Regions from separate parts of the Pseudomonas sp. LS2P72 genome, predicted to be linked through region 1. Evidence: predicted binding sites of a transcription regulator. Region 1 holds the regulator's gene; each other region holds the start of a gene.
The links. The regulator FliA, encoded in region 1, starts transcription of late flagellar genes. The targets are predictions, from matches to a motif close to CTAAAGTTTNNNNNNNNNNNGCCGNTAA.
Positions count from the first base shown of each region.

Region 1 (3,244 bases):
TCTGTCCGGCCCGTTGTCGCGCGATTTGCTCGCGCTGATTACCGATATTGAAGAACCTCGTCAGGCCTGGCGCATGTTGCTGGCACACCTGGCGCGGATGATCGTCACACCGGAAGTCGAGCCTCTGGAAGAGGGCGGCGTGATTGCCATGGTCGGCCCTGCCGGCATGGGCAAGACCACCACGCTGGCCAAACTCGCGGCCCGCTATGTGCTCAAGTACGGCGCGCAGAATATCGCGCTGGTCAGCATGGACAGCTACCGTATTGGTGCTCAGGAACAACTCAAGACCTTGGGCCGGATCCTCAATGTGTCGGTGACGCATGTCGATCCGGGCCAATCGCTGGTTCAGGCGCTGGAGCCTTTGCTGCGCAAACGCGTGGTGCTGATCGATACCGCGGGCCTTCAGGCCAGCGATCCGGCACTGCGCATGCAGCTCGAAAGCCTGGCCGGTCGTGGCATCAAATCGAAAAATTATCTGGTGTTGGCAACCACCAGCCAGAAACAGGTTCTAACGGCCGCTTATCACAGTTACAAGCGTTGTGGGCTCGCTGGCTGCATCCTGACTAAACTGGATGAAACGGCAAGTCTGGGCGAGGTGTTGAGCCTGGCCATCAGTCATGAATTGCCGGTGGCTTACCTGACCGATGGCCCGCGGATTCCGGATGATTTGCATCTACCGCGTCGTCATCAGTTGGTCAGTCGCGCCGTCAGCGTGCAAATGCAAGAAGAACCCAGCGAAGAAGCCATGGCTGACATGTTCGCTGATATTTACCACAGCCCGACCAAGCAGGTCGGCTGAGGTATTAATGAACAGTTTTTGTACCTACATCGATGGTCTGCCATGCATTGTTCAGTTCGTGAACGCGCAGCCAGTAATGTGGCCTCCGTCTAAGTAAGACAAGGTAAAGAAAATTCATGGGCAGCATGCATCCCGTACAGGTGATCGCGGTGACCGGCGGCAAAGGTGGCGTCGGGAAGACTAACGTGTCAGTGAACTTGTCCCTGGCTCTAGCGGAGCTCGGCCGGCGCGTCATGCTGCTGGACGCTGATCTGGGGCTGGCGAACGTCGACGTCCTGCTGGGACTGACACCCAAACGTACTTTGGCCGACGTGATCGAAGGCCGCTGCGAGCTGCGCGACGTACTGTTGCAAGGCCCTGGCGGCATCCGCATCGTCCCGGCCGCGTCCGGCACACAGAGCATGGTTCATTTAAGCCCGGCGCAACACGCCGGCCTGATCCAGGCGTTCAGCGATATCGGCGACAACCTCGACGTGCTGGTGATCGACACCGCTGCGGGCATTGGTGACTCGGTTGTCAGTTTCGTTCGCGCAGCGCAGGAGGTCTTGCTGGTGGTCTGCGACGAACCGACCTCGATCACCGATGCCTACGCACTGATCAAACTGCTGAACCGCGATTACGGCATGAACCGCTTCCGCGTCCTGGCCAACATGGCCCAGAGCCCACAGGAAGGTCGCAACCTGTTCGCCAAGTTGACCAAGGTCACGGATCGCTTCCTTGACGTCGCCTTACAATACGTCGGCGCGGTGCCTTACGACGAAAGCGTGCGCAAGGCCGTGCAGAAGCAGCGCGCCGTCTACGAAGCCTTCCCGCGGTCCAAGTGCTCACTGGCGTTCAAGGCCATTGCACAGAAGGTCGATACCTGGCCGCTGCCTGCCAACCCGCGTGGGCACCTGGAGTTTTTCGTCGAGCGCCTCGTGCAACAAACCGCAGGACCGGTGCTATGACATCCAGTGGCTACAACCTCTACAAGAAGTCGGCACGTGACGCGCAGTACGAGCTGATCGAGCGTTACGCGCCACTGGTTAAACGCATTGCCTACCACTTGCTGGCGCGTCTGCCGGCCAGTGTCCAGGTCGAAGACCTGATCCAGGCCGGGATGATCGGCCTGCTTGAAGTGTCGACCAAATACGACGCCAGCAAAGGCGCGAGTTTCGAGACGTACGCGGGCATTCGAATCCGCGGCGCGATGCTCGATGAAGTACGCAAGGGGGACTGGGCGCCACGTTCGGTCCACCGCAATACCCGGATGGTCAGCGACGCAATTCGTTCGATTGAAGCTAAAACCGGCCGTGACGCTAAAGATCACGAGGTTGCGGCCGAACTCCAATTGAGTCTCGACGATTATTACGGGATTTTGAACGACACCCTGGGCAGCCGCTTATTCAGTTTCGACGATCTGTTGCAGGACGGCGAACACGAAGGGCTGCACGAGGATGGCGCCAGTGCTCATCTGGAGCCGTCACGCGATCTGGAAGATGAACGCTTCCAGGCAGCGCTGGCGGACGCGATTGCCAATTTGCCGGAGCGTGAGCGACTGGTGTTGGCGCTGTACTACGACGAAGAGTTGAATCTCAAGGAAATCGGTGAGGTCCTGGGGGTCAGCGAATCTCGGGTCAGCCAGTTACACAGCCAGTGCGCGGCCCGTTTGCGGGGGCGTTTGGGGGAGTGGCGAGCGCGCTGAAGGCAGTGTGGGGACACTGCGAACGCGGCGGGTGGGGTGTTGAACCGTACCGGCCCCGATCTGCTGTGCTCCAGACAGTCATTGAGTGCTTTGCCGGATTGATTGAAATGGCGCGTCCAGGTGCTGGGCGCGTTTAAGACTGCTTGGAGGTCGAATTGGACAAGAACATGAAAATCCTCATCGTTGATGACTTCTCAACGATGCGGCGGATCATTAAAAACCTGTTGCGTGACCTTGGGTTCACCAACACGGTCGAGGCCGACGATGGCACTACTGCCATTCCGGTTCTCAACAGCGGCAGCATCGACTTTCTGGTAACAGACTGGAACATGCCCGGCATGACCGGTATCGACCTGCTGCGCCACGTGCGTGCCGATGAAAAACTCAAGCACCTTCCGGTGTTGATGGTCACGGCCGAAGCCAAGCGCGAGCAAATTATCGAGGCTGCCCAGGCCGGTGTTAACGGCTATGTGGTCAAGCCCTTCACGGCCCAGGCGTTGAAAGACAAGATTGAAAAGATCTTCGAACGCATCGGTTGATGTGCGAAGCCACTGCGCCACGGGGGGAGCTATGGAGCATAACGAGTCTTCACAGGGCGATTTCGAATCGACTCTGAAAAAACACGCGGTCGAACTGGTCGAAAGCCTTGAAAAAGGCAGGTTCGGCGACGCTGTGCAACTGATCCATGAGCTCAATCAGACCCGTGACCGTGGCCTGTATCAGGAAGTGGGCAAGCTCACTCGCGAGCTGCATAGCGCGAT
Region 1 is NZ_CM142708.1:2,262,912-2,266,155, forward strand. It holds gene flhF (flagellar biosynthesis protein FlhF) at 1-799, shown strand, start outside; gene fleN (flagellar synthesis regulator FleN) at 916-1,746, shown strand; gene fliA (RNA polymerase sigma factor FliA) at 1,743-2,483, shown strand; gene ACYZUA_RS10490 (chemotaxis response regulator CheY) at 2,651-3,022, shown strand; gene ACYZUA_RS10495 (protein phosphatase CheZ) at 3,054-3,244, shown strand, end outside.

Region 2 (3,244 bases), 1.9 Mb from region 1:
ACGTCGCGCAATTCTGTCTCGCGCTGCCGGGTGCGCGGGAAGACTACAAGTGGGGTGGCGTACGGGTGTTTTCGATTGCGGGGAACAAGATGTTTGCCTTGCAAAATCTGCGGGGTGAATCCCTGGCCTTCAAGGTCGACAAGGACTTGTTTCTCGGTCATTGCGACCGCCCGGGAATCCGCCCGGCGCCGTATCTGGCACGGGCTCAGTGGATCATCATGGAAACGCCCTACCCGTTGGGCTCTGAAGAGTTGCAAGGCTTGTTGCAGCGTTCCCATCAATTGGTGGTGAGCAAGTTGCCCAAGCGCACCCAGGTCGGACTGCTGCTTTGAAGCAGCGCGAACAGATGGGCGCCGAGAAACAGCTGGTCGATCCAGAACACCTGATGCGTCAGCACGATGATCCAGAACACCAACTGAAACGAGAGCTTGCGCGTCTTGTGCCGGAACAGCTGCTGCGCCAGTAAGGCGCCCGGCCAGCCGCCGGCGAGTTCCACCGCATGCAGCACGTTCTCGGGTGTGCGCCAATGGTCGGCTCGCGCCTTGCGTTTGTCGCTCCAGTACAGAAAGAACGCCAGCAGGCTGACGACCCCGTACGCCGCCAGGGGAATCACGGAAACACCGCGCAGCCACAACGACATCGAGCCGTACAGCGGCAGCGCGCACAGGGCCGCAAACACCAACAATTTCAGCTGAAGATTGCGAATCTCTCCGGCAGGTTTGCGTCCGTGATTGCTGCGCGCGCTGGCATCATTCATGGCTTGACCGCGGTCCAGTCGACCCAGCCGAACTGCCAGGTGGCCAGGATGACCAGGCCGAACGCGATGCGATACCAGGCAAACGCCGCATAGCTGTGGCTGCCAATGAACACCAGCAAGGCTCTGACAGCAATCATCGCGAAGATGAACGCCGTGACGAAACCGATCGCGAACACCGGAAAATCAGACGGAACGAACAGGTCGCGATACTTGTAGCCCGAGTACACCGCTGCGCCGACCATGGTCGGCATCGCCAGGAAGAAAGAAAACTCGGTGGCGGTCTTGCGTGACAAGCCGAACAGCAAACCGCCAATGATCGTCGAGCCGGAACGCGAGGTCCCGGGAATCATTGCCAGGCACTGGGCAAAGCCAACTTTCAGGGCGTCTTTCCAGGTGATTTCGTCGACGGTGTGGGCATGCACTTCATGCTGACGCTGCTCAGCCCACAGCATGACGATGCCGCCCACGACCAACGCCGTGGCCACGGTGATCGGATTGAACAGATACTCGTGGATCAGATCAGCGAAAATCACCCCCAACACCACCGCCGGCAGGAAGGCGATCAGCAGGTTCGCGGTAAAGCGTCGAGCGTTTGGCTGCGTCGGCAAACCGATAACCACATCGAATATCTTGCGGCGAAACTCCCACACCACCGCCAGAATCGCGCCCAACTGAATAATGATGTTGAAGGCCATGGCCCGCTCGCCACCGAAGTCGAGCAGGTCAGCCACAATGATCTGGTGGCCGGTACTGGAAATCGGCAAAAACTCCGTCAGCCCTTCTACAACCCCAAGAATCAATGCCGAAAAGGCAGTCCAAAGATCCATCAATCCCCCAAGAAGCGATGCGCCACGGCATGCCCCGTTAATATTTTTTCAAAACGTTTACTGCGATTAGCCTAGCTGAAGTCCCGCGCGCACAGGATCCAGACGAAACCATAAAAATTCCGTGAAAAATCAACTTGGATTCAGGTTTTTCCGTGCGGGGCCGAAATCCTATCAGACAAGTCTGATTAACGCTGCCGCGTTATTGGACCTGGGTCGGATATGACCGATCGGCAAAGTGTGGTTGGATGCTGGCGATCATTTAATACAAGAAAAAGAAATCGGAGTGACAGCGTTATGAACAGCTTGCGCAGTATGTCGATCAGCCGACGTTTGTGGCTCATCTTGATCGTGGCCGTCCTGATGCTAATGACGTTGGGCGTCTTGATGCTCAAGCAGATTCACGATGACCTGTACCACGCCAAGGCTCAGAAAACCCAGCATGTGGTGCAAACCGCCAGCGGCATTCTGACCTATTACCACAACCTCGAAACTGCCGGCACGCTCACCCGCGATGCCGCGCAGAAACAGGCACTGAGCGCCGTTCGCGGTCTGCGCTACGACCAGAACGACTACTTCTGGATCAATGACCTGACGCCGGTGATGATCATGCACCCGGCCAATCCGAAACTCGATGGCCAGAACCTCTCGGCGATCCGCGACCCGGACGGTTTTGCCCTGTTTAACGAAATGGTCGCCGTCGCCAAGGCAAAGGGTGCCGGCACGGTCGATTATCGCTGGCCGAAACCGGGCGCCAGCGCGCCGGTAGAAAAAACCTCCTACATCAAACTCTTCGAGCCCTGGGGCTGGGTGATCGGTTCGGGCGTGTATATCGATGACATGCAGGCCGAGTTTTATAGCCAGGTCTGGAAGGCCTCGTTCGTGGGGCTGGTGATTGCCCTGATCATGGCATTGCTGGTGATCCTGATTGCCCGCAGCATCGTGCGTCCACTGCAGGAAACCGTGAACGCCATGGCCAACATTGCCAGCGGCGAGAGCGACCTCACCCGCAGCCTTGACACTCATGGCCAGGATGAAGTCACGCAACTGGCACGCCACTTCAACGCCTTCACCGCCAAGCTGCGACTGGTGATCCGTGAACTGCAAGTGTCCGCCAGTGCCTTGGGCCAGTCTTCCAGCGAACTGGGCAATGATGCCGCCCAGGCCCAGCAACGCAGTCAGCAACAGTCCCAGCAAATGGAACTGGTGGCCACGGCAATCAATGAAGTGACGTACGGCGTACACGACGTCGCGAAAAACGCCGAGCACGCCGCCAGCGAAATGCGCGATGCCGAGTCTCAGGCGCAGCAAGGCCAGGTCAACATCGATGGCAGCCTGCAACAGATCGACAAGCTATCGTCGACCATCGATCAGGCGGTTGAAGTGATTCGTACCCTGGCCGCCGAAAGCACGCAGATCGGCAGCGTTCTCGAAGTGATCCGTTCGATCGCAGAGCAAACCAACCTGTTGGCCCTTAACGCAGCCATCGAAGCCGCCCGGGCCGGCGAGCAAGGTCGCGGTTTTGCGGTGGTGGCCGATGAAGTGCGACTGCTGGCCCAGCGTACCCAGAAGTCCACGGCCGAGATCCAGTCGATGATCGAACGCCTGCAAAGCCACTCCGAAGCGGCGGTCAAAGTCATCGGCGACAGCAGCCGTGCATCGC
Region 2 is NZ_CM142708.1:4,127,837-4,131,080, forward strand. It holds gene ACYZUA_RS18780 (MmcQ/YjbR family DNA-binding protein) at 1-332, shown strand, start outside; gene ACYZUA_RS18785 (DUF1294 domain-containing protein) at 278-757, opposite strand; gene ACYZUA_RS18790 (undecaprenyl-diphosphate phosphatase) at 754-1,584, opposite strand; gene ACYZUA_RS18795 (methyl-accepting chemotaxis protein) at 1,879-3,244, shown strand, end outside.
Region 2: a site for FliA is predicted at 1,724-1,751, ahead of ACYZUA_RS18795 (methyl-accepting chemotaxis protein). Genes of this name have one in related genera too.

Region 3 (3,244 bases), 3.0 Mb from region 1:
TCAAGCGCTTGGCGATCAACGGACGAGCGATGGAAGTACCCAGCAGGTACTCGCCTTCGTAAACGGTGTTGGCGCGGAACATCGGAAAAACGAAATCGCGCACGAATTCTTCGCGCAAGTCGTCGATGTAGATCTCTTTCACGCCCATGGCCTGTGCCTTGGCGCGTGCAGGTTCGACCTCTTCGCCCTGACCCAGGTCAGCGGTGAAGGTCACGACTTCACAGTTATAAGTATCCTGCAGCCACTTGAGGATCACCGAAGTGTCCAGGCCGCCGGAATACGCCAGAACGACCTTGTTTACGTCCGCCATGCCATCACTCCACGGGGTTCTACGGAAAGCCGTCAAGTCTACCGGTCATGCAGGATAATTTACAGAGGCGCGACAGCTTATGACGACGAAGCGACAGATTATGTCGAGTGAGCGACGATAACAGCGGGTTCAGGAGGTCGACGCGGCGCTCGCCGATGCAGTGGCCTGAGAGGCCGGCTTTTCGACAGGCGCAACACGCGCCAGGTGCACATTGACCCGACGGTTCTTCGCCCGGTTGGAGGAGTTGGTATTGGGCGCCAATGGATAACGCTCGCCGTGAAAGCGCAGGGTGATCTGCGATTCCTGAACGCCGTTGGCTTTGAAGAACTCCATGACGGCCAGGGCCCGACGCCGCGACAGGTCACGATTGGTCAGACGATTGCCGCTGTTGTCGGAGTGGCCATCCAGTTCGATGTGGTTGACCGTCGGGTCGGCCTTCATGAACTCCAGCATCACTTGCAATTGCGCCTTGGCCTGCGCGTCGAGATCGATGCTTTCGCCGGGGAAGCCGATCTGCGATTGCTTGACCTGCTCGAAATTCTTCGGCAGCAGCTTCGCCACGCAGCCCTGATAGTCGTTAAATGCCTGGCTGAACTTGACTGGCAACAGACGCACTTCCGACACCCGACCATCGCCCGAGTAATGCCGTACGACCGTACTGCGACCATCTATCAGGCCACTGATCAAGCGGCCGGCCTGAACTTGCGAACTGTTGAACAACACATTACCGCTGCCGATTCGCACAGAACCGAGGTTGATGTCGCCACGCCCCGGCTGCCAGGGCGCTGCGGCCGCCAGCAAGGTCGCCGAACCGCCGCCGATCATCGAGTTATAGGCCTTCAGGCGAAACGTCGCTTGCTCGCCAGCGCGGCGCACGAACTCGCCCGAACCGAAATCGGTGATCGGCTGCGTCAGGCGGCACTCGAACTTGTCTCCTTCGACCGTCCACTCGATGCTCTCCAGACGGGTCTGGAAAGTGAGCGCCATCGCAGGAAGGCTGGCAAACACGCTGAGCAAGGCTAAATAACGCTGGCGCACGGGAGGCTCCACTGGCTTCTACAACAAAAAGACCGACACACAGATGTTTACGGCATACCTGTTGGATATCGGAAGCTTCCAGCAAAACTTGATAGCGAGTGCCTGGAAGAGTCTTTTCCGGTAGCATTCCCCTCAGTTTGACCCGCCTGGAATCCCCTCATGTCCGACCGCCTGACCCTGCTGCGTCCCGACGACTGGCATATTCATCTTCGCGATGGTGCTGTGTTGCCCAATACAGTCGCGGATGTCGCGCGCACCTTTGGTCGCGCCATCATCATGCCCAACCTGGTACCTCCGGTGCGTAACACCGCTGAAGCCGACGGCTATCGCCAGCGGATTCTCGCTGCACGCCCGGCTGGCAGCCGCTTCGAACCGTTGATGGTGCTGTACCTGACCGACCGCACCCAGCCCGAAGAAATTCGCGAGGCCACGGCCAGCGGCTTCATTCACGCCGCCAAGCTGTACCCGGCCGGCGCGACCACCAACTCGGACTCTGGTGTCACCAGCATCGACAAGATTTTCCCTGCACTTGAGGCCATGGCCGAAGTCGGGATGCCCTTGCTGGTTCACGGTGAAGTCACCCGTGGCGATGTCGACGTGTTCGATCGCGAAAAATTCTTTATCGATGAGCACATGCGTCGTGTGGTCGAGCGCTTCCCGAGCCTCAAAGTGGTGTTCGAACACATCACTACCGCCGACGCCGTGCAGTTCGTCAACGAGGCTTCGGCCAATGTTGGCGCGACCATCACCGCGCATCACCTGCTGTACAACCGCAACCACATGCTGGTGGGCGGGATTCGGCCGCACTTCTATTGCCTGCCGATCCTCAAGCGCAACACCCATCAGGAAGCCCTGCTCGACGCCGCCACCAGCGGCAGCGACAAGTTCTTCCTCGGCACCGACTCGGCGCCCCATGCCCAGCACGCCAAAGAAGCCGCTTGCGGCTGTGCCGGTTGCTACACCGCTTATGCAGCGATCGAGATGTATGCCGAAGCCTTCGAACAGCGCAACGCGCTGGACAAGCTCGAAGCCTTCGCCAGCCTGAACGGCCCTCGTTTCTACGGCCTGCCGGTGAACACCGATCGCATCACCCTGGTCCGCGAAGAGTGGACCGCCCCAACCAGCCTGCCATTTGGCGAGCTGACCGTAATCCCGCTGCGCGCCGGTGAAAAACTGCGCTGGCGCCTGCTGGAGGAACACGCGTGAGTGAAGACCATTTCGACGACGAACAGGACGGTCAAGGCGGCGGAGGTGGTTCGCGCCACCCGATGGCTGAGCGCTTCCGTGGATACCTGCCAGTCGTTGTCGACGTTGAAACCGGTGGTTTCAACTCTGCCACTGACGCCTTGCTGGAAATTGCCGCAACCACCATTGGCATGGACGAAAAAGGGTTTGTGTACCCTGACCACACCTACTTCTTTCGCGTAGAGCCTTTTGAAGGCGCGAACATCGAAGCGGCCGCTCTGGAATTTACCGGGATCAAACTTGATCACCCGCTGCGCATGGCAGTGAGTGAAGAAGCCGCGCTGACCGACATCTTCCGCGGCATCCGCAAGGCTCTGAAAGCCAATGGTTGCAAACGGGCGATTCTGGTCGGGCACAACAGCAGCTTCGATCTGGGTTTCCTCAACGCCGCTGTCGCACGCCTGGACATGAAGCGCAACCCGTTTCATCCGTTCTCGAGCTTCGATACCGCGACCCTGGCCGGTCTGGCTTACGGCCAAACCGTACTGGCCAAGGCCTGTTCGGCAGCCGACATCGACTTCGACGGTCGTGAGGCCCACTCGGCTCGCTACGACACCGAGAAGACGGCCGAGCTGTTCTGCGGCATCGTCAATCGCTGGAAACAAATGGGCGGCTGGGAAGACTACAACGACTGATCTGTCGCAGGGTTTA
Region 3 is NZ_CM142708.1:5,615,171-5,618,414, forward strand. It holds gene ACYZUA_RS25835 (argininosuccinate synthase) at 1-310, opposite strand, end outside; gene ACYZUA_RS25840 (flagellar protein MotY) at 440-1,348, opposite strand; gene pyrC (dihydroorotase) at 1,508-2,554, shown strand; gene rnt (ribonuclease T) at 2,551-3,228, shown strand.
Region 3: a site for FliA is predicted at 1,414-1,441, ahead of ACYZUA_RS25840 (flagellar protein MotY). Genes of this name have one in related genera too.